3 regions of the Pseudomonas cerasi genome follow, and region 2 is predicted to be linked to each of the others. Evidence: predicted binding sites of a transcription regulator. Region 2 holds the regulator's gene; each other region holds the start of a gene.
The links. The regulator FliA, encoded in region 2, starts transcription of late flagellar genes. The targets are predictions, from matches to a motif close to CTAAAGTTTNNNNNNNNNNNGCCGNTAA.
Positions count from the first base shown of each region.

Region 1 (7,314 bases), 550 kb from region 2:
GGCAACTGATGAAATTTGTGCCGAAAAACTACCTGCTCGACGCCCATCACTGGTTGATTCTGCACGGGCGCTACGTTTGCCAGGCCCGTAAACCGCGGTGCGGCAGTTGCCGTATAGAGGATCTATGCGATTACAAGGCAAAAACGTCCGACGATTGAGCCAGACAGCTCATTGCTGCCTTGTCGATTGAAAAAATCTTTTTTACCCACCTGTGGATTGTCGATATAAGAAGCGCCAGAGAGCCCAAGCCCTGGAGTCGACTTCATGAGCACTGATAACGAACAACTGGACGTAGACGACGACCTTGTCTCCGTCGACACGGACGACACAGAACCAGTGACTGTCGAGCCGGCGAAGACCAACCTGAGCAAACGACGCACCATCGACAACCTGCTTGAAGAACGGCGTTTGCAGAAGCAGTTGGCTGATTACGACTTCGATTTCTAGACAGCCCTGAAACCTCGCACTGACTTGCTCGATCAAGGCATTTGAAGCCTCTCGCAGAAGAGGCTTCAATACGTGATCACTACGAAAGATGAAGGCTCGATAGCCGACCTGCACAACCGGGCATCAGCCACAGCTCCTTTTAGACAATTCCTTACTCAGACAAGCCCGTTACGCTGCGCAAGCTCGATCAGATCGACCAGCGAATGCGCGTTGAGCTTGAGCAATAAACGCGTTTTGTAGGTACTGACGGTCTTGTTGCTCAAAAACATGCCATCTGCAATTTCCTTGTTGGTCTTGCCTCGGGCCAACTGCTGCAGAACCATCATCTCCCTGCCGGAAAGCCGGTCGACCATATCCGACTCACTCGCGTTGCCCATACTGGAGCGAACAGTGTGCAACGCCTGGTTGGGAAAGTAGCTGTACCCTGACAGTACCGCCTTGATGGCACTGAGAAGCTCGGTCAGATCCTGCTGCTTGCAGACATAGCCGGCGGCCCCGGCCTGCATGCAGCGCATGGAGAAGTGGCCCGGCGCCTGGGAGGTGAGGATCAGAACCTTGAATGGCAACGTCATGGCTGACAGTCGGGCGATTACCTCCAGCCCGTCGAGCTTGGGGATACCGATATCGAGAATGACGATATCCGGGAGGTGCTCACGCGCCAGTTGCAGCGCATCCACACCGTTGTCAGTCTCCGCGATGACCTCATAGCCATGACGCTCCATCAGCATGCGTACAGCAAGGCGAATGACGGGATGATCATCCACGATCAGCACTTTATTCATGGGCAGTCCATTTTTCGCTATTCGAATTTTCAGAGCCAGCACAATAACTTAGTCGTTTACTGCTTTGCATGGCGCTCACCCTTGTGGACTGACAGCCAAAGACCATTCCTACAATTACAGCAGAAACTTCCTACAATACTTGGCAGGAACGTACATTTTTTATTAATTCTCACAAAGCCTTCCTTTCCGGAACCTGGTGAATTTTGTTGCTGATCGCTGCAGCACAAGCATCGCAGCATCAGTAGATAAATGCGTACAGCAGACGATCGCCGAACTCTTACATTCAAAATGCGGCCCTGTTGCACCTGTTAACAGTATCGCCAGAGCATTCCTGCATCAGCGTCACAAATCGACCCGACACATGGCTTATCGCCAGCAATTTAAAACCAATTCCCTTTAGCTGAATCATTTAAAAAACAGGTCGTTCCCTGCGTTCCCGATTGAGCACATCTGCTGTTAAAGCCTATTGCTAACGATCTGCGGCGTGGAAGGCGACATCTGCCCATAACGCCCCTTAGCAGGGTGACTGAAAAGTTTCTGCATGCGGATGCCCTAACCTGCACACCTATGATCGAAGACCATTGGACACACCCCACACACTAAATACGTAAATAAGGTTTAAAAATTACACATTATTTACAAAATTTCGTACAAATATTTATTTAAGGAGAATCCTCACAAAACAGCAAGAAAAATCCTACAAACAAATACATAGCATCAACGTGCCATACCTCTATGAACTGCTCATTGACATGCCTCTACTCAACAAGCTCCATTCTCTTACTGTCGCAAAATCTTACATACACCCTAGCATAACCCTACATCATTCAAGACCATAAGTAGCTCTTTCGACACGTAGCAAATACCATTTTTCATTTCAAAGCCAGACGTATTCTTTCGAATAGGAAACGGACTACACGATTAGCAGACGCGACATTACAACTCGTAAGACATTATAAAAACCGCTCGGTCAATTCTTATAACTTGCCATTTTTCCCTTGCAAAATTTATTACCAGTCGTTACTTTTTTAACAGCAACTTTATTACTTACTGCCCTTGAACACGCGCCACTATAAGAAACCCTGTTGCTGCGCACTGTACTTGCGCACGTGCCTATGCGATGTGTTTAAGCAGGCTCCATGTATCGCGCGGTCGGATTAATTCCGGCACTGGGTATATCACCAATCCGGCATCGCTGCCTTCTGAAAACTCTCGGGGCGCCTGGCAACTCTTTTGAATGGGCCCTGTGTATAACCATGTTCAAAAAGGGATGTACCATGAACACTAAATACGCTCGTACGCGGCCACCCTCCTCCACCCCCACCGCCTCTGATCTCATCACCGCAGTGGAAGCCTTTGTTGCCAGCGGTGGCGTCATAGCCGTCATACCCGAAGGAGAGGCCGCAGGATTAGCCGCCCCCTCATCCACTCGTACACAACCTGCCGTAGAACACGGACTTGAACACGCGGGCAAAGTGCAGCAACTGAAATACCTGGCGGCCAAGGGTGCCGGTTTTACCGCGTTACAGTATTCATTGCGAATGAGTAAAAGGGATGTGCGCCGCCTGGCGACAGAAAATGGCGTGACCGTTAACCTCAGCCAGCCCTTGCTTACCCCCCGCAGGGAGGCCCTTAATGACGTTACGGACATCGATGACGTCGTTGCAGGTCACGCCATGCATTACTCGGCATTGGGCTACACCGCGTCCGAGATTGCCGGGATACTCGATCTGAGCCTTCGCCAGGTACTCGGCATCGGCAAGGCGTACCGGTTTGAGTTCAGCCAGCGACGGGAGAGCGACTGACGCTGAATAACGAGGCAAAAAAGAGACAGCGTGCGATACCTTTCAGGGAGCCGATGGAAAACTCTGTTATTCCCTGCCCTGAACGTCTACAACTGTTGTAGGAAAACACTAAAACAAATAAGCACTTTTTCGACGCTAACGGTAAGAAGATATTCAACGACTGAATACCCGTGACACATGATATTTCTGCAGTCGGCTACACGCTGCTATCTTGCATAGTACATGTACCCTGTATATCAACCACCGGTTTCACTGGCTCAACGTCTTTTTACATGACGTCCGGAAGGAATGCCCCTTTCGATAGTATTTGAAGTGCAGCCCTGTACGGGCTGCACGTGTCGAACAACTTGCGGTATCAGAACAGCTTGCGGCCCTTGTTGGCTGCAATCCGCATGCGCAGTGCGTTGAGCTTGATGAAGCCCGCTGCATCGGCCTGATCGTAGGCGCCTGCGTCATCTTCAAACGTGGCAATGTTGGCGTCGAACAGCGAATCATCCGACTTGCGACCGGTGACGATCACATTGCCCTTGTACAATTTCAGACGTACAACGCCGTTCACGTGAACCTGAGACGCGTCGATCATCTGCTGCAGCATCAGACGCTCAGGGCTCCACCAGTAGCCTGTGTAGATCAGGCTGGCGTATTTGGCCATGAGCTCGTCCTTGAGGTGGGCGACTTCGCGGTCCAGGGTAATGGATTCGATGGCGCGGTGAGCACGCAGCATGATGGTGCCACCAGGCGTCTCGTAGCAGCCACGGGACTTCATGCCCACATAACGGTTCTCAACGATATCCAGACGGCCGATACCGTTTTCGCCACCGATGCGGTTCAGGGTCGCCAGCACAGTGGCCGGGGTCATTTCGACGCCATCCAGCGCAACGATGTCACCATTGCGATAGGTCAGCTCAAGGTAGGTCGCAACGTTTGGCGCGTCCTCAGGGGACTTGGTCCAGCGCCACATGTCTTCTTCGTGCTCGGTCCAGGTATCTTCCAGCACGCCGCCTTCATAAGAAATGTGCAGCAGGTTGGCATCCATGGAGTACGGGGATTTCTTCTTGCCGTGACGCTCGATGGGAATGTTGTGCTTCTCGGCGTAGTCCATCAGTTTTTCACGCGACAGCAGATCCCATTCGCGCCATGGAGCAATGACCTTCACGCCTGGCTTGAGTGCGTAGGCACCCAGCTCGAAACGCACCTGATCGTTACCCTTGCCGGTTGCGCCGTGGGAAATGGCGTCAGCGCCGGTTTCGTTGGCGATCTCGATCAGACGCTTGGCGATCAACGGACGGGCGATGGAGGTACCCAGCAGGTACTCGCCTTCATAGACGGTGTTGGCACGGAACATCGGGAAGACGAAATCACGCACGAACTCTTCGCGCAGGTCATCGATGTAGATTTCTTTCACGCCCATGGCCTGCGCCTTGGCGCGTGCCGGCTCGACTTCTTCACCCTGACCCAGGTCAGCGGTAAAGGTCACCACTTCGCAGTTGTACGTATCTTGCAGCCACTTGAGGATTACCGAAGTATCCAGGCCACCGGAATACGCGAGAACTACCTTGTTTACGTCCGCCATGCCATCACTCCACCGGGTTGTACGGAAAACCGCTGATTCTACCGTTCAAACCGGCAAATTTACAGGGGCGCGACAGCTTGTGACGACAAGGCGACGTCTGGCAGGAGCCTTTTACAGGTCTTAAGAAGTGTGTGCTGCGCTGGCAGACGCAACCGGCACCGGGCGCTCATCGGGCGCGACGCGCTCAAGGTGCACGTTCACCCGACGGTTGCGCGCACGATTGGCTTCATTGGTGTTGGGCGCCAGCGGGTAGCGCTCGCCATGAAAGCGCAGGGTGATTTGCTGCTCGGGTATGCCTTGAGCCTTGAAATAATCCATGACCGCCAGCGCGCGACGGCGGGACAGGTCACGGTTGGTGAGGCGATTGCCGCTGTTATCCGAATGGCCGTCCAGTTCGATACGATTCACTGTCGGGTCGGCCTTCAAATAAGCCACCATGTTGTCCAGACGCGCTTTGGCACGCGCATCCAGCTCGATACCGCCGCCCGGGAAACCCACTTCGGCCTGTTTGATCTGATCGAAGTTCATCGGCAACAGCTTGGCAGTGCATGCCTGGTAATCGCTGAATGCCTTGCTGAACTTGACCGGCAGCAGACGCACCTCCATCTGGCCGCCGTCTCGCGTGTAGTGGCGAATGAGCGGACTGCGACCGTCCATCAGACCGCTGATCAGACGTCCGGCCTGGGCTTGGGAGGTATTGAAGGGAATGTCGCCATTGCTGACGCGCACCGATCCCAGGTTGATATCGCCGCGACCCGGTTGCCACGGTGCCGCAGCGGCCAGCAATGTCGCGGAGCCGTTACCGAGCATGTTGTACGAAGCCTTGAGGCGAAACGTCGCCTGCTCGCCCGCGCGGCGCACGAACTCACCGGCACCGAAGTCGGTGATCGGTTGAGTCAGACGGCACTCGAACTGATCGCCTTCGACCTTCCACTCGATGCTCTCCAGACGCGTCTGGAAACTGATAGCCATCGCCGGGAGGCTGGCAAACAGGCTGAGCAGGGCTAAATATCGCTGGCGCACGGGAGGCTCCACTGGAAATGAACGCGAAACAGAAAATTACCGACTGACAAGGGAGCTATCGGTAACTTCATGCAAAACTTGATAGCGGATGCCTGAGAGAGTCTTTTCCGGTAGCATTCCCAGCGAGTTTGACCCGCCTGGAATCCCCAATGTCTGACCGCCTGACCCTCCTGCGTCCCGACGACTGGCATATTCACCTCCGTGACGGAGCTGTCTTGCCTCATACCGTTGCTGACGTAGCGCGAACTTTTGGCCGCGCAATCATCATGCCCAACCTCGTGCCTCCGGTGCGCAATGCGCAGCAAGCCGATGCCTATCGCCAGCGCATTCTGGCTGCACGCCCGGCCAGCAGCCGCTTCGAGCCGTTGATGGTGCTGTACCTCACCGACCAGACCACGCCCGACGACATCCGCACCGCCAAGGCCAGTGGTTTCGTGTATGCGGCCAAGCTGTATCCGGCTGGCGCGACCACCAACTCCGATTCCGGTGTCACCAGTATCGACAAGATCTTTCCTGCTCTCGAAGCCATGGCCGAAGTCGGCATGCTGCTGCTGGTGCACGGGGAAGTGACACGTGGCGAAATCGACGTGTTCGATCGCGAGAAGGTCTTCATCGATGAGCACCTGCGTCGTGTAGTCGAGCGCTTCCCGACCCTCAAAGTGGTGTTCGAACACATCACCACCGGTGAAGCGGTGCAGTTCGTCAATGAGGCTTCAGCCAATGTCGCGGCGACCATCACCGCGCATCACCTGCTGTACAACCGCAACCACATGCTGGTCGGCGGGATTCGTCCGCACTTTTATTGCCTGCCGATCCTCAAGCGCAATACGCATCAGACGGCCCTGCTCGACGCGGCCACCAGCGGCAGCGGCAAGTTCTTCCTGGGCACCGACTCGGCGCCGCACGCCCAGCATGCCAAGGAAAACGCCTGCGGTTGCGCCGGGTGCTACACCGCCTACGCAGCCATCGAGTTGTATGCCGAAGCTTTCGGGCAGCGTAACGCTCTGGACAAGCTGGAAGGCTTCGCCAGCCTCCACGGTCCGGCGTTCTACGGCTTGCCCGCCAATCAGGACACCATCACGCTGGTGCGTGACGAGTGGACCGCCCCTGCCAGCCTGCCGTTTGGCGAGTTGACTGTTATCCCGCTGCGCGCTGGTGAAAAGCTGCGCTGGCGTCTGGAGGAACACGCGTGAGTGAAGATCATTTTGACGACGAACACGAAGGCCACGGCGGTGGCGGCGGTTCCCGTCACCCGATGGCGGCGCGCTTTCGCGGCTACCTGCCCGTGGTCGTCGACGTAGAAACCGGCGGTTTCAATTCAGCCACCGATGCCTTGCTGGAAATCGCTGCGGTGACGATCGGCATGGATGAAAAAGGCTTCGTGTTCCCGGAACACACCTATTTCTTCCGCGTAGAACCGTTCGAGGGTGCCAACATCGAAGCGGCGGCGCTGGAATTCACCGGCATCAAGCTCGATCACCCGCTGCGCATGGCTGTCAGCGAAGAAACCGCGATGAACGACATCTTCCGCGGCGTGCGCAAGGCCCTCAAGGCCAATGGCTGTAAACGTGCGGTGCTGGTAGGCCACAACGCCAGCTTCGACCTCGGCTTCGTCAATGCCGCGGTTGCGCGGATGGACATGAAGCGCAACCCGTTTCACCCGTTCTCCAGCTTCGACACCGCC
Region 1 covers NZ_JAQJVM010000002.1:789,462-796,775, forward strand. Annotated here, with positions in the region: gene nth (endonuclease III) at 1-158, shown strand, start outside; gene PI739_RS12640 (PA3496 family putative envelope integrity protein) at 265-447, shown strand; gene PI739_RS12645 (response regulator transcription factor) at 603-1,229, opposite strand; gene PI739_RS12650 (hypothetical protein) at 2,507-3,034, shown strand; gene PI739_RS12655 (argininosuccinate synthase) at 3,390-4,607, opposite strand; gene PI739_RS12660 (flagellar protein MotY) at 4,728-5,630, opposite strand; gene pyrC (dihydroorotase) at 5,780-6,823, shown strand; gene rnt (ribonuclease T) at 6,820-7,314, shown strand, end outside.
Region 1: PI739_RS12660 (flagellar protein MotY) is a predicted target of FliA. The motif match lies at 5,686-5,713, and genes of this name have one in related genera.

Region 2 (7,314 bases):
TCCCTAAAATTAACCGTCTACAGATCTTAGAAGCCGAGGCTCGATAGCAGATCGTCTACATCATCCTGTCCGGATACGACGTCTTCACGTTTATCGGCATGAATCTGCGGACCTTCACCCTGAGTGAGATGTTTTTTAGGATCTTTTTCATCGAGGATGGATTGTTCGTCATGTTCGATGCCTGCGAAGCGATCGACATGACTGGCCATGAGCACCAGTTTGAGCAGATTGCTCTCGACTTCGGTCACCAGTTGCGTCACACGCTTGATGACCTGACCGGTAAGGTCCTGGTAATCCTGGGCGAGCAGAATGTCGTTGAGATGCGCGGAAACCTGATGGGTTTCCTTCTCGGTACGCGTCAGAAAACCATCGACCCGCTTGGCCAGCTCGCGGAACTCTTCGGCACCGATTTCGCGGCGCATGAAACGTCCCCAGTCATCGCTCAACGCCTTGGCGTCGGAACTCAGGCCGTTCATGACCGGCGTACTCTCTTCCACCAGGTCCATGGTGCGGTTGGCCGCATTCTCGGTCAGCCTCACCACATACGACAGGCGTTCGGTAGCATCCGTGATCTGCGACACTTCCTCGGCTTGAGGCATGTGCGGATCGATGTGAAAGTTTACGATTGCACTGTGCAGCTCACGAGTCAGCTTGCCCACTTCCTGATAAAGGCCGCGGTCGCGTGTCTGGTTGAGTTCGTGGATCAGTTGCACAGCGTCACCGAAACGACCCTTTTCAAGGCTGGTGACAAGTTCCTGCGCGTGTCTTTTTAAGGTCGACTCAAAGTCGGCCATCGAATCATTGTTATCCATAGCGCCCTCGCGGCTTGCATCAGCTATTGACGCGTTCAAAGATCTTGTCGATCTTGTCTTTCAGGGCTTGGGCAGTGAATGGCTTGACTACATAACCGTTCACCCCAGCCTGGGCAGCTTCAATGATCTGCTCACGCTTGGCTTCGGCAGTGACCATCAGCACGGGAAGGCTCTTGAGGCGTTCGTCCTTGCGGACTTCGCGCAGCAGATCGATACCGGACATGCCAGGCATGTTCCAGTCCGTCACCAGAAAGTCAAAGGCACCGCTCTGCAGCATCGGCAATGCGGTCAGACCATCGTCCGCTTCCGATGTGTTGGTAAACCCCAGATCACGCAAAAGGTTCTTGATGATCCGCCGCATCGTTGAGAAGTCATCAACGATGAGGATTTTCATGTTCTTGTCCAATTCGACCTCCAAGCAGTCTTTAACGCATTCAGCACCTGAACACGCTGTTCACTCAATACTGGCACAGCACACCCCCGGCTGTACGAAACGACGACGGGCTTGGCACAACAACAGGCAAGGACCTGAGAAACAAGCCCATCGAGGCAATACCTGACAGGCTTCTGACGGGTCCACCCCGTTACCACGTAACGCTCTGCACAGCCGGCTTGCAGTCAACGCGCGGCCATAGACCGCACATTGCCTGTCAACGCGCTCGCCACTCCCCCAAACGCCCTCGCAAACGAGCTGCGCACTGGCTGTGTAACTGACTGACCCGCGATTCGCTGACCCCGAGAACCTCTCCGATTTCCTTGAGGTTCAGCTCTTCGTCGTAGTACAGCGCCAACACCAGACGCTCGCGCTCTGGCAGATTGGCAATTGCATCGGCCAACGCAGCCTGGAAGCGCTCGTCTTCCAGGTCGCGCGACGGCTCAAGCGATCCGCTTGCGCCATCCTCGTGCAGCCCTTCATGATCGCCGTCCTGCAGCAGGTCGTCGAAACTGAAGAGGCGGCTGCCCAAGGTGTCATTCAAAATCCCGTAGTAATCATCGAGACTCAACTGGAGTTCGGCCGCAACCTCGTGATCTTTAGCGTCACGGCCGGTTTTAGCTTCAATTGCCCGAATTGCGTCACTGACCATACGCGTATTACGGTGTACCGAGCGTGGCGCCCAGTCCCCCTTACGCACCTCATCGAGCATCGCACCCCGGATGCGAATGCCGGCATAGGTCTCGAAACTCGCACCCTTGGTGGAATCATACTTGGTGGAGACTTCAAGCAGGCCGATCATGCCGGCCTGGATCAGATCCTCGACCTGCACACTGGCCGGCAAGCGCGCCAGCAGATGATAAGCGATACGTTTGACCAGTGGCGCATAGCGCTCGATCAACTCGTATTGTGAATTACGGGAAGCCTTGCTGTACATCTGGTAGCCGCTCGCAGTCATTGCACAGGCCCTGCACTGGTCTGGTGAACGAGTCGCTCAACGAAGAACTCGAGATGACCCCGCGGGTTGGCTGGCAACGGCCAGGTATCAACCTTCTGGGCAATGGCCTTGAAGGCCAGTGCACATTTGGAACGCGGGAATGCTTCGTAGACGGCGCGCTGTTTCTGTACCGCCTTGCGTACGCACTCGTCGTACGGCACGGCACCTACATACTGCAGCGCAACATCGAGAAAACGATCCGTCACTTTGGTCAGCTTGGCGAACAGGTTGCGCCCTTCCTGCGGGCTCTGTGCCATGTTGGCCAGCACCCGGAAGCGGTTCATGCCGTAATCGCGGTTAAGCAGTTTGATCAGGGCGTAGGCATCGGTGATCGACGTGGGCTCGTCGCACACCACCAGCAGCACTTCCTGAGCGGCGCGCACGAAGCTGACCACCGACTCGCCGATACCGGCAGCCGTGTCGATCACCAGCACATCGAGGTTGTCACCAATCTCGCTGAACGCCTGGATCAGGCCGGCATGCTGGGCGGGCGACAGATGCACCATGCTCTGGGTGCCGGAAGCAGCGGGTACGATTCGAACCCCGCCCGGCCCCTGCAACAGCACGTCGCGTAACTCACAACGCCCCTCGATGACATCGGCAAGCGTGCGCTTGGGCGTCAACCCGAGCAGCACGTCGACATTGGCCAGACCCAGATCGGCGTCCAGCAGCATGACGCGACGGCCAAGCTCGGCAAGGGCCAGTGAAAGGTTCACTGACACGTTAGTCTTACCGACGCCACCTTTGCCACCGGTCACCGCGATAACCTGTACGGGATGCATGCTGCCCATGTTATTTCTTTACCTTGTCTTGCGTAGACCGAAACCACATCGAGGGCTGCACGTTCGCGTATGAACACTGCATGGCAGACCGTTGACGCAGGGACATTCCAATAATATCCATCACTTAACCCACTCTCTTGCCAGGGGTGTGATAGAGGTCAGCAAACATATCAGCCATTGCTTCCTCGCTAGGCTCATCCTGCATCTGCACACTCACCGCGCGGCTTACCAGCTGATGACGACGCGGAATATGCAGGTCATCAGGAATGCGTGGTCCGTCCGTGAGATAGGCCACAGGTAATTCGTGACTGATCGCCAGGCTCAGGACTTCGCCGAGGCTGGCTGTTTCATCAAGCTTGGTCAGAATGCATCCGGCCAGGCCACAACGCTTGTAACTGTGATACGCGGCTGTCAGCACCTGCTTCTGGCTGGTGGTTGCCAGCACCAGATAGTTGCGCGACTTGATGCCGCGACCCGCGAGGCTTTCCAGCTGCATGCGCAGCGCAGGATCACTGGCCTGCAGCCCGGCGGTGTCAATCAGCACCACGCGCTTGCGCAGCAGCGGTTCCAGCGCCTGAACCAGAGACTGGCCAGGATCGACATGGGTGACCGGCACGTTGAGGATGCGCCCAAGGGTCTTGAGCTGCTCCTGCGCGCCGATACGGAAACTGTCCATGCTGACCAGTGCGATATTCTGCGGGCCGTACTTCAACACGTAACGTGCTGCCAGTTTGGCCAGGGTGGTGGTCTTGCCCATGCCGGCAGGACCGACCATTGCAATCACGCCGCCCTCCTCGAGCGGCTCGACTTCCGGCACGGCGATCATGCGTGCCAGATGAGCCAGCAGCATGCGCCAGGCCTGACGAGGCTCGTCGATCTCCGGGATCATCGACAGCAGATCGCGTGACAGCGGGCCGGACAAGCCGACACGTTGCAGGCGACGCCACAGATTGGCCTGCTGCGGACGACTGCCCTGCAACTGGTTCCAGGCCAGCGAGCCGAGCTGGACTTCCAGCAGCTCGCGCAGGCCGTTCAATTCGGAGCGCATCGAGTCATAGGCGCGCTGGCCAACGGCAGGCTCGGCGGCCTGTGGCGGTGCGTACGCGAATGGGCGCGGCGGCTCTTCGAGCGTCGGTTCGATGTGCGTATCGGCAGGGTTGACCGGCTTGCCGGAAAACAGCTGCAGGTTGACCGATGCGTCGCTGTCGCTGCGGTTGTTCAATTCGGCCTGGGCGGAGACGATGCGCGACTGAGTCTTGCGCAGCTCGTCTTCCAGCTCCATGTTCGGCACACGCGGTGCCAGGGCGGACAGCTTGTAATCCAGAGCAGCAGTCAGCTCTACGCCACCAGCAATGCGCCGGTTACCGATGATGGCCGCTTCAGCGCCCAGCTCATCGCGAACCAGCTTCATGGCTTGACGCATATCGGCGGCGAAAAATCGCTTAACTTGCATGACTCACTACCTCAGCCGTTTGGCCCGACAGTCGCTACGATGGTTACTTGCTTGTTGTCCGGAATTTCCTGATACGCCAGAACATGCATGTTCGGTACAGCCAATCGTCCAAATCGTGACAGCATCGCCCGGACAGGCCCTGCTACCAGAAGAATTACCGGCAACCCTTGCATCTCCTGACGCTGGGCGGCCTCAATCAACGAACGCTGGAGCTTCTCAGCCATGCTTGGCTCAAGAAGAACGCCTTCTTCCTGACCCTGACCAGCCTTCTGCAAACTATTGAGCAATATCTGTTCCAACCTTGGTTCCAGAGTGATAACAGGCAGCTCCGGCTCAACGCCTACAATGCTTTGGACGATTGCGCGGCTCAGACCCACTCGCACTGCGGCCACCAAAGCGGCGGTATCTTGACTCTTCCCGGCGTTGTTGGCGATAGCCTCTGCAATGCTGCGAATGTCCCGCACAGGTACGTGTTCAGCCAGCAGCGCCTGCAGCACATTGAGCAGCGAAGACAGCGACAGCACGCCAGGCACCAGCTCTTCAGCCAGCTTGGGCGAGCTTTTGGCCAGCAACTGCATCAATTGCTGGACTTCCTCGTGGCCGATCAGCTCATGCGAATGCTTGTAGAGAATCTGGTTCAAGTGGGTTGCCACTACAGTACTGGCATCGACGACGGTGTACCCCAGCGACTGCGCCTGACTGCGCTGGCTGATTTCGATCCACACGGCTTCCAGACCAAACGCCGGGTCTCTGGCGGTAATGCCGTTCAGGGTGCCGAACACTTGACCGGGGTTGATCGCCAGTTCGCGATCAGGGTAGATCTCGGCCTCGGCCAGAATCACGCCCATCAGCGTCAGACGATAGGCACTGGGCGCCAGATCGAGGTTGTCGCGAATGTGCACGGTGGGCATCAGGAAGCCGAGCTCTTGCGAGAGCTTCTTGCGCACGCCCTTGATACGCGCCAGCAGCTGACCGCCCTGGTTGCGATCCACCAGCGGAATCAGGCGGTAACCCACTTCCAGGCCGATGATATCGATGGGCGTCACGTCATCCCAACCCAGTTCCTTGGCGTCCTGAACGCGGGTCGGCGAAGGCAGCAGGTCCTGTTGACGCTGCACTTCGGCCAGCGCCTCGACTTTCACCTGATTTTCTTTCTTCCAGAGCAGATACGCGCCGCCTGCAGCCACCAGGCCGAGGCTGATGAAGGAGAAGTGCGGCATGCCCGGCACCAGCCCCATCACGATCATGACCGCAGCGGAAACCGCCAGCGCCTTGGGCGAAGCGAACATCTGACGATTGATGAGCTTGCCCATCTCTTCCGAACCGGAAGCACGGGTCACCATGATCGCGGCGGCGGTGGACAGCAGCAGTGATGGCAATTGCGCCACCAAACCGTCACCGATGGTCAGCAGGGTGTAAACGCGGCCTGCGTCGGCGAAGGTCATGTTGTGTTGCAGGATACCGACCAGCATGCCGCCAATCAGGTTGATGAACAGAATCAGCAGACCGGCAATCGCATCGCCGCGCACGAATTTACTGGCACCGTCCATGGAACCGTAGAACTCGGCTTCCTGGGCAACTTCGGCACGGCGGCGCTTGGCTTCGGGCTGATCGATGAGGCCGGCGTTGAGGTCGGCGTCGATCGCCATCTGTTTGCCGGGCATCGCGTCGAGGGTGAAGCGCGCGCTCACCTCGGAAATACGGCCGGCACCCTTGGTGATTACCACGAAGTTGATGATCATCAGAATCGCGAACACCACGATACCAACGACATAGTTACCACCGATCACCACTTCACCGAAGGCCTGAATCACCTTGCCCGCAGCGGCGTGGCCGTCCTGCCCGTGAAGCATGACCACCCGAGTGGAAGCGACGTTCAGCGCCAGACGCAGCAACGTGGCGACAAGCAGAATGGTCGGAAATACCGAGAAGTCCAGCGGCCGCAGGGCGTACACACACACCAGCAGCACGACGATGGAGAGTGCGATGTTGAACGTGAAGAACACGTCCAGCAGGAATGGCGGCATAGGCAACATCATCATTGCCATCATGACCAGCAACAACAACGGAACGCCCAACTGACCACGGCCCAGGCCTGTGATATTGCTGCGTGCGCTACTGAGTAATTGAGAGCGATCCACTGATTCGTTACCTGCGCACTAGATCAAAACATTGACGCCGATGGCGCCCTGTATCGACCCTGTTGCAAAAAGCTGTCCAACTTTTACAAAGCCAGTGGCAGTAAGGCTTTAGACACAGAAGTCACGTAAATCCAGTGCGCTGAGCGCAGTCAGAAAAATCTTCTCGTTTGCCTGTGCAAGAGCGGACGCGGAGCGTCTGAAACCTGGGCCTTTCAGATTGATGCCCGAACGTCGCGAGAGGGGACCGGACTACGCGTCGCGCTGCAGGTCGGGAGGGATTTTGATGTCGCCCAGAGGGTCGGGGCGCTTGCCCTGGCCGGCGCGGAACTGGCGGATCTGATAGACGTAGGCCAGCACCTGGGCGACGGCCAGATACAGGCCGGCGGGAATTTCCTGATCGAGCTCGGTGCTGTAGTAAATGGAACGCGCCAGTGCCGCAGATTCCAGAATCAGGATCTCGTTATGCGCGCCGATTTCGCGAATTTTCAGCGCCACCAGATCAGTACCCTTGGCCAGCAACATCGGTGCCCCGCCCTGCTCGGGATCGTATTTGAGGGCGACGGCGAAGTGTGTCGGGTTGGTAATGATCACGTCAGCCTCAGGGACGGAGGCCATCATGCGTCGCTGGGACATTTCACGCTGCAACTGGCGAATACGTTGCTTGACCTCTGGGCTGCCCTCGCTGTTCTTGTGCTC
Region 2 covers NZ_JAQJVM010000002.1:242,967-250,280, forward strand. Annotated here, with positions in the region: gene PI739_RS10205 (protein phosphatase CheZ) at 27-812, opposite strand; gene PI739_RS10210 (chemotaxis response regulator CheY) at 832-1,206, opposite strand; gene fliA (RNA polymerase sigma factor FliA) at 1,463-2,203, opposite strand; gene fleN (flagellar synthesis regulator FleN) at 2,200-3,033, opposite strand; gene flhF (flagellar biosynthesis GTPase FlhF) at 3,149-4,477, opposite strand; gene flhA (flagellar biosynthesis protein FlhA) at 4,489-6,618, opposite strand; gene flhB (flagellar biosynthesis protein FlhB) at 6,868-7,314, opposite strand, start outside.

Region 3 (7,314 bases), on a different contig from region 2:
GGTCAGGCCGGATCATCGCGCGGTTGCCGGTTGCAGCCACTAACTATGTTTTATGGCGAAATCCCACTCACCAAAACATGCTGACTCATGCAAGACAGGCAAAGTTTCGACGGAGTCGAGAGACAGTTCATAAACCAAGCAGGTGCAATCGCCATTCGCTTCCACCAAGCCTGTGACGCCCATTGAATAAAGTCCTGATGAGACTTCAAGGTAGTCGGCGTTGCCGAGCCCAAGAGCACGCTGATCTTTGAAATTCAGGAAGAATGCAGGATCCCAGTCCATCAGCGCATACAGATCTGCAACCACCAACACACCCGATTCGATTCTCAATGGAATACCGTTGTGCTGAATAACCGCTCTGGGAAGCTCGATTGGCAAATCGTCGCTCTTTTCACTCAAGCGAAACAGATAGTGCGCTTCAGGAATTTCATACATCGGCAAGACCACACCAGCTTGTACGGCCAGCCGCCCCACTTCACTCTCTTCGATGAAAAACGCAAACAGATCGCCAACTTCCGGGCAGTACGCTGCGGCAAACCGGCACAACACAGCCGGATCAAAGATGACCGCCCCAGCAGTGAATGTCTCTATATTTGCCTGATTTTTCATAGGGCTATCCGATGTACGTATTGATCAGCGATGAATAATTGAGGGCTCAGGGCGTCTCAGGGCTGATGGGGGAAATTGCCACGAACGTATAGGTCAAGTAATCCGGTCACCCATGATGGGGGGGCCTGGATCGCCAGGTGATGAGCGATCAAGCCAAAGTCATCGGAGACATAGCCGGCAAGATCGGCATTTCGCGAGATTGATAAGACCTCTTTGAATACATGCTCTCTGAGCAGGTTGATCGACTCAGTCATATCACGAGCTAAAGGTGTTGCCTGCAAGGCGACATGATGCAGGGTCCATAACTGATCAAAAAATTCATCATCCCTGGCATCAAGCACTCGGTCCCAGTCAGCCTCACAGGCACAGAGCGTTTGGAAGAATGACGGTGGGCGAACCAGCTCCCATAACCCGTCCAGATTATCGGCACTCACAAGACCAGCATCCGCAGAACCAGAAAGGGAACATGGCTCAGGTGTGTATCACTCATAAGATAGTTCTCTAGCCTATTCGCTGTCAGATGGGTAGCTTACCAAGCCCATTACGAAACCTGGCTAACGGATAAAGGGCTCACTACTCTTCAGCCTTTCCAGCGCGAGCATCATGCAGAGAAATGAATCAACATTTCTACACGACAGCAGAACGCATCCAGCAATTGCGGCAGCTCGAACGCGGCCTTGCTAACCTGGTCCCCTTCTCAATACTTATGGGACTTGCACAAACGCCCCATTATGAAGATGCACTGCGTCGCACTAGGATCCTGCTGGAAACCGGTTTTAATCAAGCAGACCTGACCAGCTTGGCACGCGCCATTCCGGACGTTTTTCATCGGGGTCGAGACTGGGAAGCACAATACCTGGTTAAAAAGCCGGATGGTTCCTGGGGCTTTTCCGAAGAATACCTGAACATTCAAGCACGGCTTGGTCCCGTCATGCGGGCGGTCGATGCCTTGCGCACGCTTGGGTATTACTGAGCAAGCAGCACCGCATAACGGCCCGGCGGACACCGACTATGAGCAATCATAAAAAAACCGGGATTAGCCATCGACTAATCCCGGGGTTTTCAGCAGCCTAAGCGTGTTTACGAGCAGTCCTCAGACATTAAAGCCGAAACTTGCCCACTTCCGTCTGCAGGCTGGTGGCGAGGGTCTTCAGGCCGCCGCTGGTCTTGAGCAGTTCCTGAACCGACATGTTGTTCTGTTCAGCCATTTGCGCGGAGCGCTCGACGTTACGTGCGACATCCTGGCTCGCTGCGGTTTGCTCACGCAGTGCGAAGGATATCTGGTCGACCACCTGCAGAACCTTGCCCGAACTGTCGCGAATCTCGATGATCGCCTGACCGGCGGTGCCCGCCATTTCGACGCCTTCGTTCACTTCCTGAACGCCGCTGCGCATGCTTTCGACGGTCTCCCGTACGCCCGCCTGAATTTTCTCGATCATTCCGGCGATTTCCTTGGTGGATTTGCCGGTGTTCTGCGCCAGCAGGCGCACTTCATCGGCAACCACTGCGAAACCACGGCCCTGTTCACCGGCACGAGCAGCTTCGATGGCCGCGTTGAGTGCCAACAGGTTGGTCTGGTCGGCAATGCCCTGAATCACGCTGACGATCGATGAAATGTGCTCGGAGTGCTGACCCAGGCCTGCGACCTGAGTAGAAGACAGCTGCACGGTCCGGGCGATGCCATTCATGCTGGACAAGGTGTTTTCGATGACCTGCGCACCATCTTTCGACTGCTGCCCCGAACGGCTGGCGAGTTCATGCGCCTCGTCGGCGTTTTCGGAAACGTGATGGATGCTGACGGTCAGCTCTTCGATCGTGGCCGCCATCGCCGAGGCGGACGTCGACTGCTCCTGGATCGCACCGGACAGTTGCTCGGACGCACCGGAAATCTGTTGTACGGCAACGACCAGTTGATTGGCGGCCTGGCTGATCTGTTGAATCATCTCGCGCAGACGATTCTGCATACGATCAAAAGCTTTCGGCAGTTCATCGTGACTGCTGGTGTCGATCACGGTATCCAGCTTGCCATTGGCAATTGCTGTTGCGGCATCAATGGCCAGTTGCAGGCGCGCCGTGGTGCTGCGTCCCAGTGCCGCGGCCAGTATCATCGCCAGAACGGCAGCTGCCAGGCCACCGCACATCAGGATCATGATCGCGAGCCGCTTGGCATCCGCCATTTCCTGGCTGCGTTGAAGCAGCAACTTCTGCTCGGTGCCGCTGATCTCAGCCAGCAGAGCGCGCATGCTGTCCATTTTGGCTTTGTCAGCCCCCGAGGTGATGCGTGCATCCAGTTCATCATCAGCCGCATTGCGTGCTGTCAGATCGCGGCGCAGGGCGATGATCGGATTGATATCCTCGTCAAGCCAGCGCTTCTGGGTTTCACCCAGTGCAGCCAGGCGGCGCTGCTGCTCCGCATTGTCGGCTGTCAGGCGCTTGAGCGAATCGAGCTCTTCGGTGAAGCGCTTTTCCCCCGCCACCAATGGCTCCAGAAACGCATCCTTCGAGGCAATGACAAAGCCGCGCATGCCAGTTTCGATATTGATCAGCTGTTCAAGGGCAAGTTGAGCTTCGCTCAGCACCTGGTACGTATGGACATTGCTGTTGGTGGCTTCCTCGACCTGCTCGAAGCCTCTGTAAGCACTCGCGACAAGGACGGCGATAAATACGATGATCGCGGCAAAGCTGAAGTAAAGCTTTTGCGAGATGCTGAGTTTGCTGAACATGATGTCGATCCTGAACATAGCCGTTCCGTGGCTTGCATGGTGGGCGTTATCGCTCGTAAAAATAGGCTGAACCAACTTTTATGATTGATGTCATTGAGATATTACTCATGTCGCCCGCCAGCTCAGTAACTTTAGAGACCGTCATTTCATCGAACCTGAATAAAGGCTCTAATCCCACCCAACCTGTTGATATTAAAGGTTAAAAAATTTTTATTAGACTTGGCATTTCATTCGCTGTACGACTCAAAAAACTTGACGATCCAGTTTTTATGACGTCAATTTTTTGCCTCTGATAGTCAAGGCATGTTCTGATCGCGACAGCTGAGATGTCGCTGCACAACAAGTAATGCCAGTAAAAAGTAATACTTTATTCTTCCACTCCCATTGGCCGTATGGTCCGGCAAACGCATGCTGACGCTCTTGAAAGTGGCACTTTTTGGCTGATACGGGGACAGATGTTGAGAACTGACGTTCTCTTTCTGGTCCCCGTAAGCCGACGCATCTGTCCAGATACAGCGCGTCATTACAGAGTGACTTCCCGTTCTGGAAGATCAAAACCAAGTGACCTTCCTTTTCACCCTTACACGCTCCGCTGCGCTGTCAGCAATTCCGGATGGTGTGAAAACAGTTGCAAAAACGCCCCGCCCAACGCGCAACCGGCCATCACGAAAAAGCACACGGTATAACCGCTGAGGCTGGTCCAGCCGCCGCCCATGGAAATCAGCGTCCCCATCAGCACCGGGGCAATACCGCCGCCGATGAACATCGCCGTGGTGATGATCCCGTTGGCTGTAGAGGTTGCCGAAGGTTGTGCAGAGTCGGAAGCGACTGCGTAGTAGATGGGCCAGACGGCATTGGCGACCAGGCCGAAAAGCAACTGCACGGCGATGACGATCAGGATGGTGTTGGCGAAGTAAAAGGCCCCGACACTGAGCGCCATCCATATGCCACAGATGATCAAGGTGATGCGCCGGCCGATGATGTCCGACAGCGAAGGCCAGATCAGTTGCCCGAGAATGCCGGTCAACGTGAACACCACGCTCATCCCCGCCGACTCGGCCAGCGACAGGTTGAGGATGTTGTACAGATAGGCCGGCAGAACAATATTGACGCCCATGTACACCACCTGCGTGAGCAGGGTGTTACCGGCAGTCAGGGCGATATTGCGGTTACTCAGCGTCGCTTTTACCGACTTCCAGACCTGGCCTTTTACATTGGTCGACGGCGTGCTGTCCGGCGGGGTCATGCCTTTGGCAGCGATGTCCACGTACAGTTGAGTAATGCGCTCGGCCGTGGAGTAGCGTGCCCAGAAGATCATCAGTGGCAACGCAACCACGAAGGCGAAGAAGAACACATAACGCCAGTTTTCCTCACCGTAGGTGCTGATCACGAAACTGGCGACAATGCCGCTGAGCATCGCGCCGATGGGGTAACCGGTATGGTGCGCGCCCAAGGCAAAACCACGGCGTTCAACAGGCCACCACTCGGCAGTGTTGCTGACGCCGACCGGTTCGCCCCAGCCAGCGCCCAGGTTCACCCCGACCCGCAAGGCAATGAAACTGGCGAGGTTGCCACTCAATGCCTTGAAGCCCGACAAAAACGACAGCGCGGTGTAACCCAGTACCAACGGCACCTGAAAGCGCGCCCGTTTCCAGCCCCCGCCGTAACGATCACTCCAGATGGAGCCGGGTATATCGAGAACGGCCAGCGCCAGCATGACCACCGTAGCTACCGTCCCCCACTGGTCCGCAGACAGGTCGAAATGCTTGGAAATCGTTGGGCCCAGACGCAAGACGATCTCGCGATCGTAGGCATTCAGAATCCAGATCATCCAGCAGACCAGCAACGACACCCACGAAAAACGATGAATCTTGCCCAGCGATGCGTTCTTGTTATTTGGCATGGGAAATCTCCAGGCGTGCCGCACACGCCCCTGCGAGAAAGGGTCCAGTCGTCCTTAACGTTCAGGTTCAGTCTGTCGACGGGTTAACTGGCAAAGCGCCGCTCGGCGATGCCTTTCACACCCAGTCCGGTGATGGCGAACAGGGCACCGCGTTGCTGGCCATCTTCCGGAAAGCGCGGCAATGGCGGCTTGGCCATGGAGGTGACAAACAATGTGTCCAGATTCGGGCCGCCGAAAGTCAGACTGGTCACTTTTTTCACCGGCATGTCGATGATGCGATCCACCTGCCCGTCGGGGGTGTAGCGCACCAGTTTTCCGGCATACACCAGCGCTTGCCACAGACAGCCTTCGGCATCCACGGTGCAGCCATCCGCCGCCCCTCCGCCTGAGGTGTCGACCTTTGCAAACGTACGTCTGTCGGCGACTGCGCCGCTGGCGTTGTCGTAATCGTAGGTCCAGATCTCCCCTGACCAGGTGTCGGCGAAATAAAAGGTTTCCCCGCCCGGACTCCAGCAAGGACCGTTCGACACGATGATGTCTTCATCCAGAGTGTGCAGGCTCAGGTCCGGATCGAGGCGATACAGCTTGGCGCTGGCCTGATCCTCCTGCGTGTCCATCGAGCCCACGATGAACCGGCCCTGCCGATCGACCTTGCCATCATTGAGTCGATTGTTCGGCAGCCCCGGTTCGGGGTCGACGATCAGCTCGAGATCACCGCTCGGCAAGTCAAGGTTGTAGATACCCGTCTGCAACGCCACGAGCGCCGCATCGCCGTGCTTGCGCAAGGCCATGGAGCCGATTTTCTGACCGACATCCCAGGCGCGCAGTTCGCGCCCGTCGTTGGTGCAGCGCAGAACGCGGCCGTCGAAGCTGTCGATCCAGTACAGGCGCTGTTGCTCGACATCCCAGACCGGGCCTTCGCCCAGCGTGGTCTTAACGTCGACAACGATTTCGATACGCATTTTTCACCTCTGTCTTGTTGTTATTGAGATGACACATTTTGCGACGACTAGAAATTAACCTTGTCCTGTCCCTTCAGATCTAGCATTTCACGGGCTTGGTCCGGCGTTGCCACCTGCCCGCCCAGCGCTTCGATCACCGTGCGGATACGCTTGACCTGATCGGCATTGGACGCCGCCAGTTTGCCCGGTCCATCCCACAACGAATCCTCCAGACCGACCCGCACATGGCTGCCCATCGACAGGCCCATGGTGCCCAGCGGAATCTGATTGCGACCGGCCCCCAGGATCGACCACTGATAGGCATCGCCAAACAGGCGATCAGCCGTACGGCGCATATGCGCCAGGTCTTCAGGATGCCCGCCGATACCGCCACGCAAACCGAATACCGACTGTATGAAAATCGGTGCCTTGAGCAACCCGCGCTGCAGGAAGTGCGCTGCGGTATACAGATGACCGATGTCGTAGCATTCAATTTCAAAGCGTGTGCGGTTTTCGGCGCAGGTATTGAGGATGTGCGCGATATCGCGGAAGGTGTTGCGGAAAATCCGGTCGTCGCTGTCGGCCAGATAAGGACGCTCCCAGTCGTGCTTGAATTCGCTGTAGCGATCCAGCATTTCGTACAGCCCGAAGTTCATTGACCCCATGTTCAACGAGGCCAGTTCCGGTTTGAGCTGCGCCACCGGCTGCAGGCGCTCTTCCACGCCCATGGTCGGCGCGCCGCCGGTGGTGATATTGATCACCACGTCGCTCTTGGCCTTGATCTGCGGCAGGAACTGCCGAAACAGATCGACATCCTGACTGGGCCTTCCGTCATGTGGATCGCGGGCGTGCAAATGAACGATCGAGGCTCCGGCCTCGGCGGCACCGATGGCTGCATCGGCTATTTCCTGCGGCGTGATCGGCAAATGAGGCGACATCGACGGGGTGTGGATCGCACCCGTCACTGCGCAGGTGATGATGACCGGACGTTTCTTGGGCATGAGCATTCTCCATTCTTGTTGTTGGCGAGAAGTCTGATGTGGAACATGACTCGGAAGATGTCCGGTCATCGTTGCTATCGGGCCGAATCCTCAGAGGTACTCGACGTTGCCATCCACACTGATGGCCTGACCCGTGA
Region 3 covers NZ_JAQJVM010000001.1:1,381,370-1,388,683, reverse strand. Annotated here, with positions in the region: gene PI739_RS05970 (hypothetical protein) at 40-609, opposite strand; gene PI739_RS05965 (immunity protein PIM1 family protein) at 666-1,043, opposite strand; gene PI739_RS05960 (hypothetical protein) at 1,223-1,582, shown strand; gene PI739_RS05955 (methyl-accepting chemotaxis protein) at 1,710-3,332, opposite strand; gene PI739_RS05950 (MFS transporter) at 3,913-5,235, opposite strand; gene PI739_RS05945 (SMP-30/gluconolactonase/LRE family protein) at 5,319-6,197, opposite strand; gene PI739_RS05940 (3,5-dioxohexanoate:acetyl-CoA acetone transferase) at 6,245-7,177, opposite strand; gene PI739_RS05935 (SDR family oxidoreductase) at 7,268-7,314, opposite strand, start outside.
Region 3: PI739_RS05955 (methyl-accepting chemotaxis protein) is a predicted target of FliA. The motif match lies at 3,440-3,467, and genes of this name have one in related genera.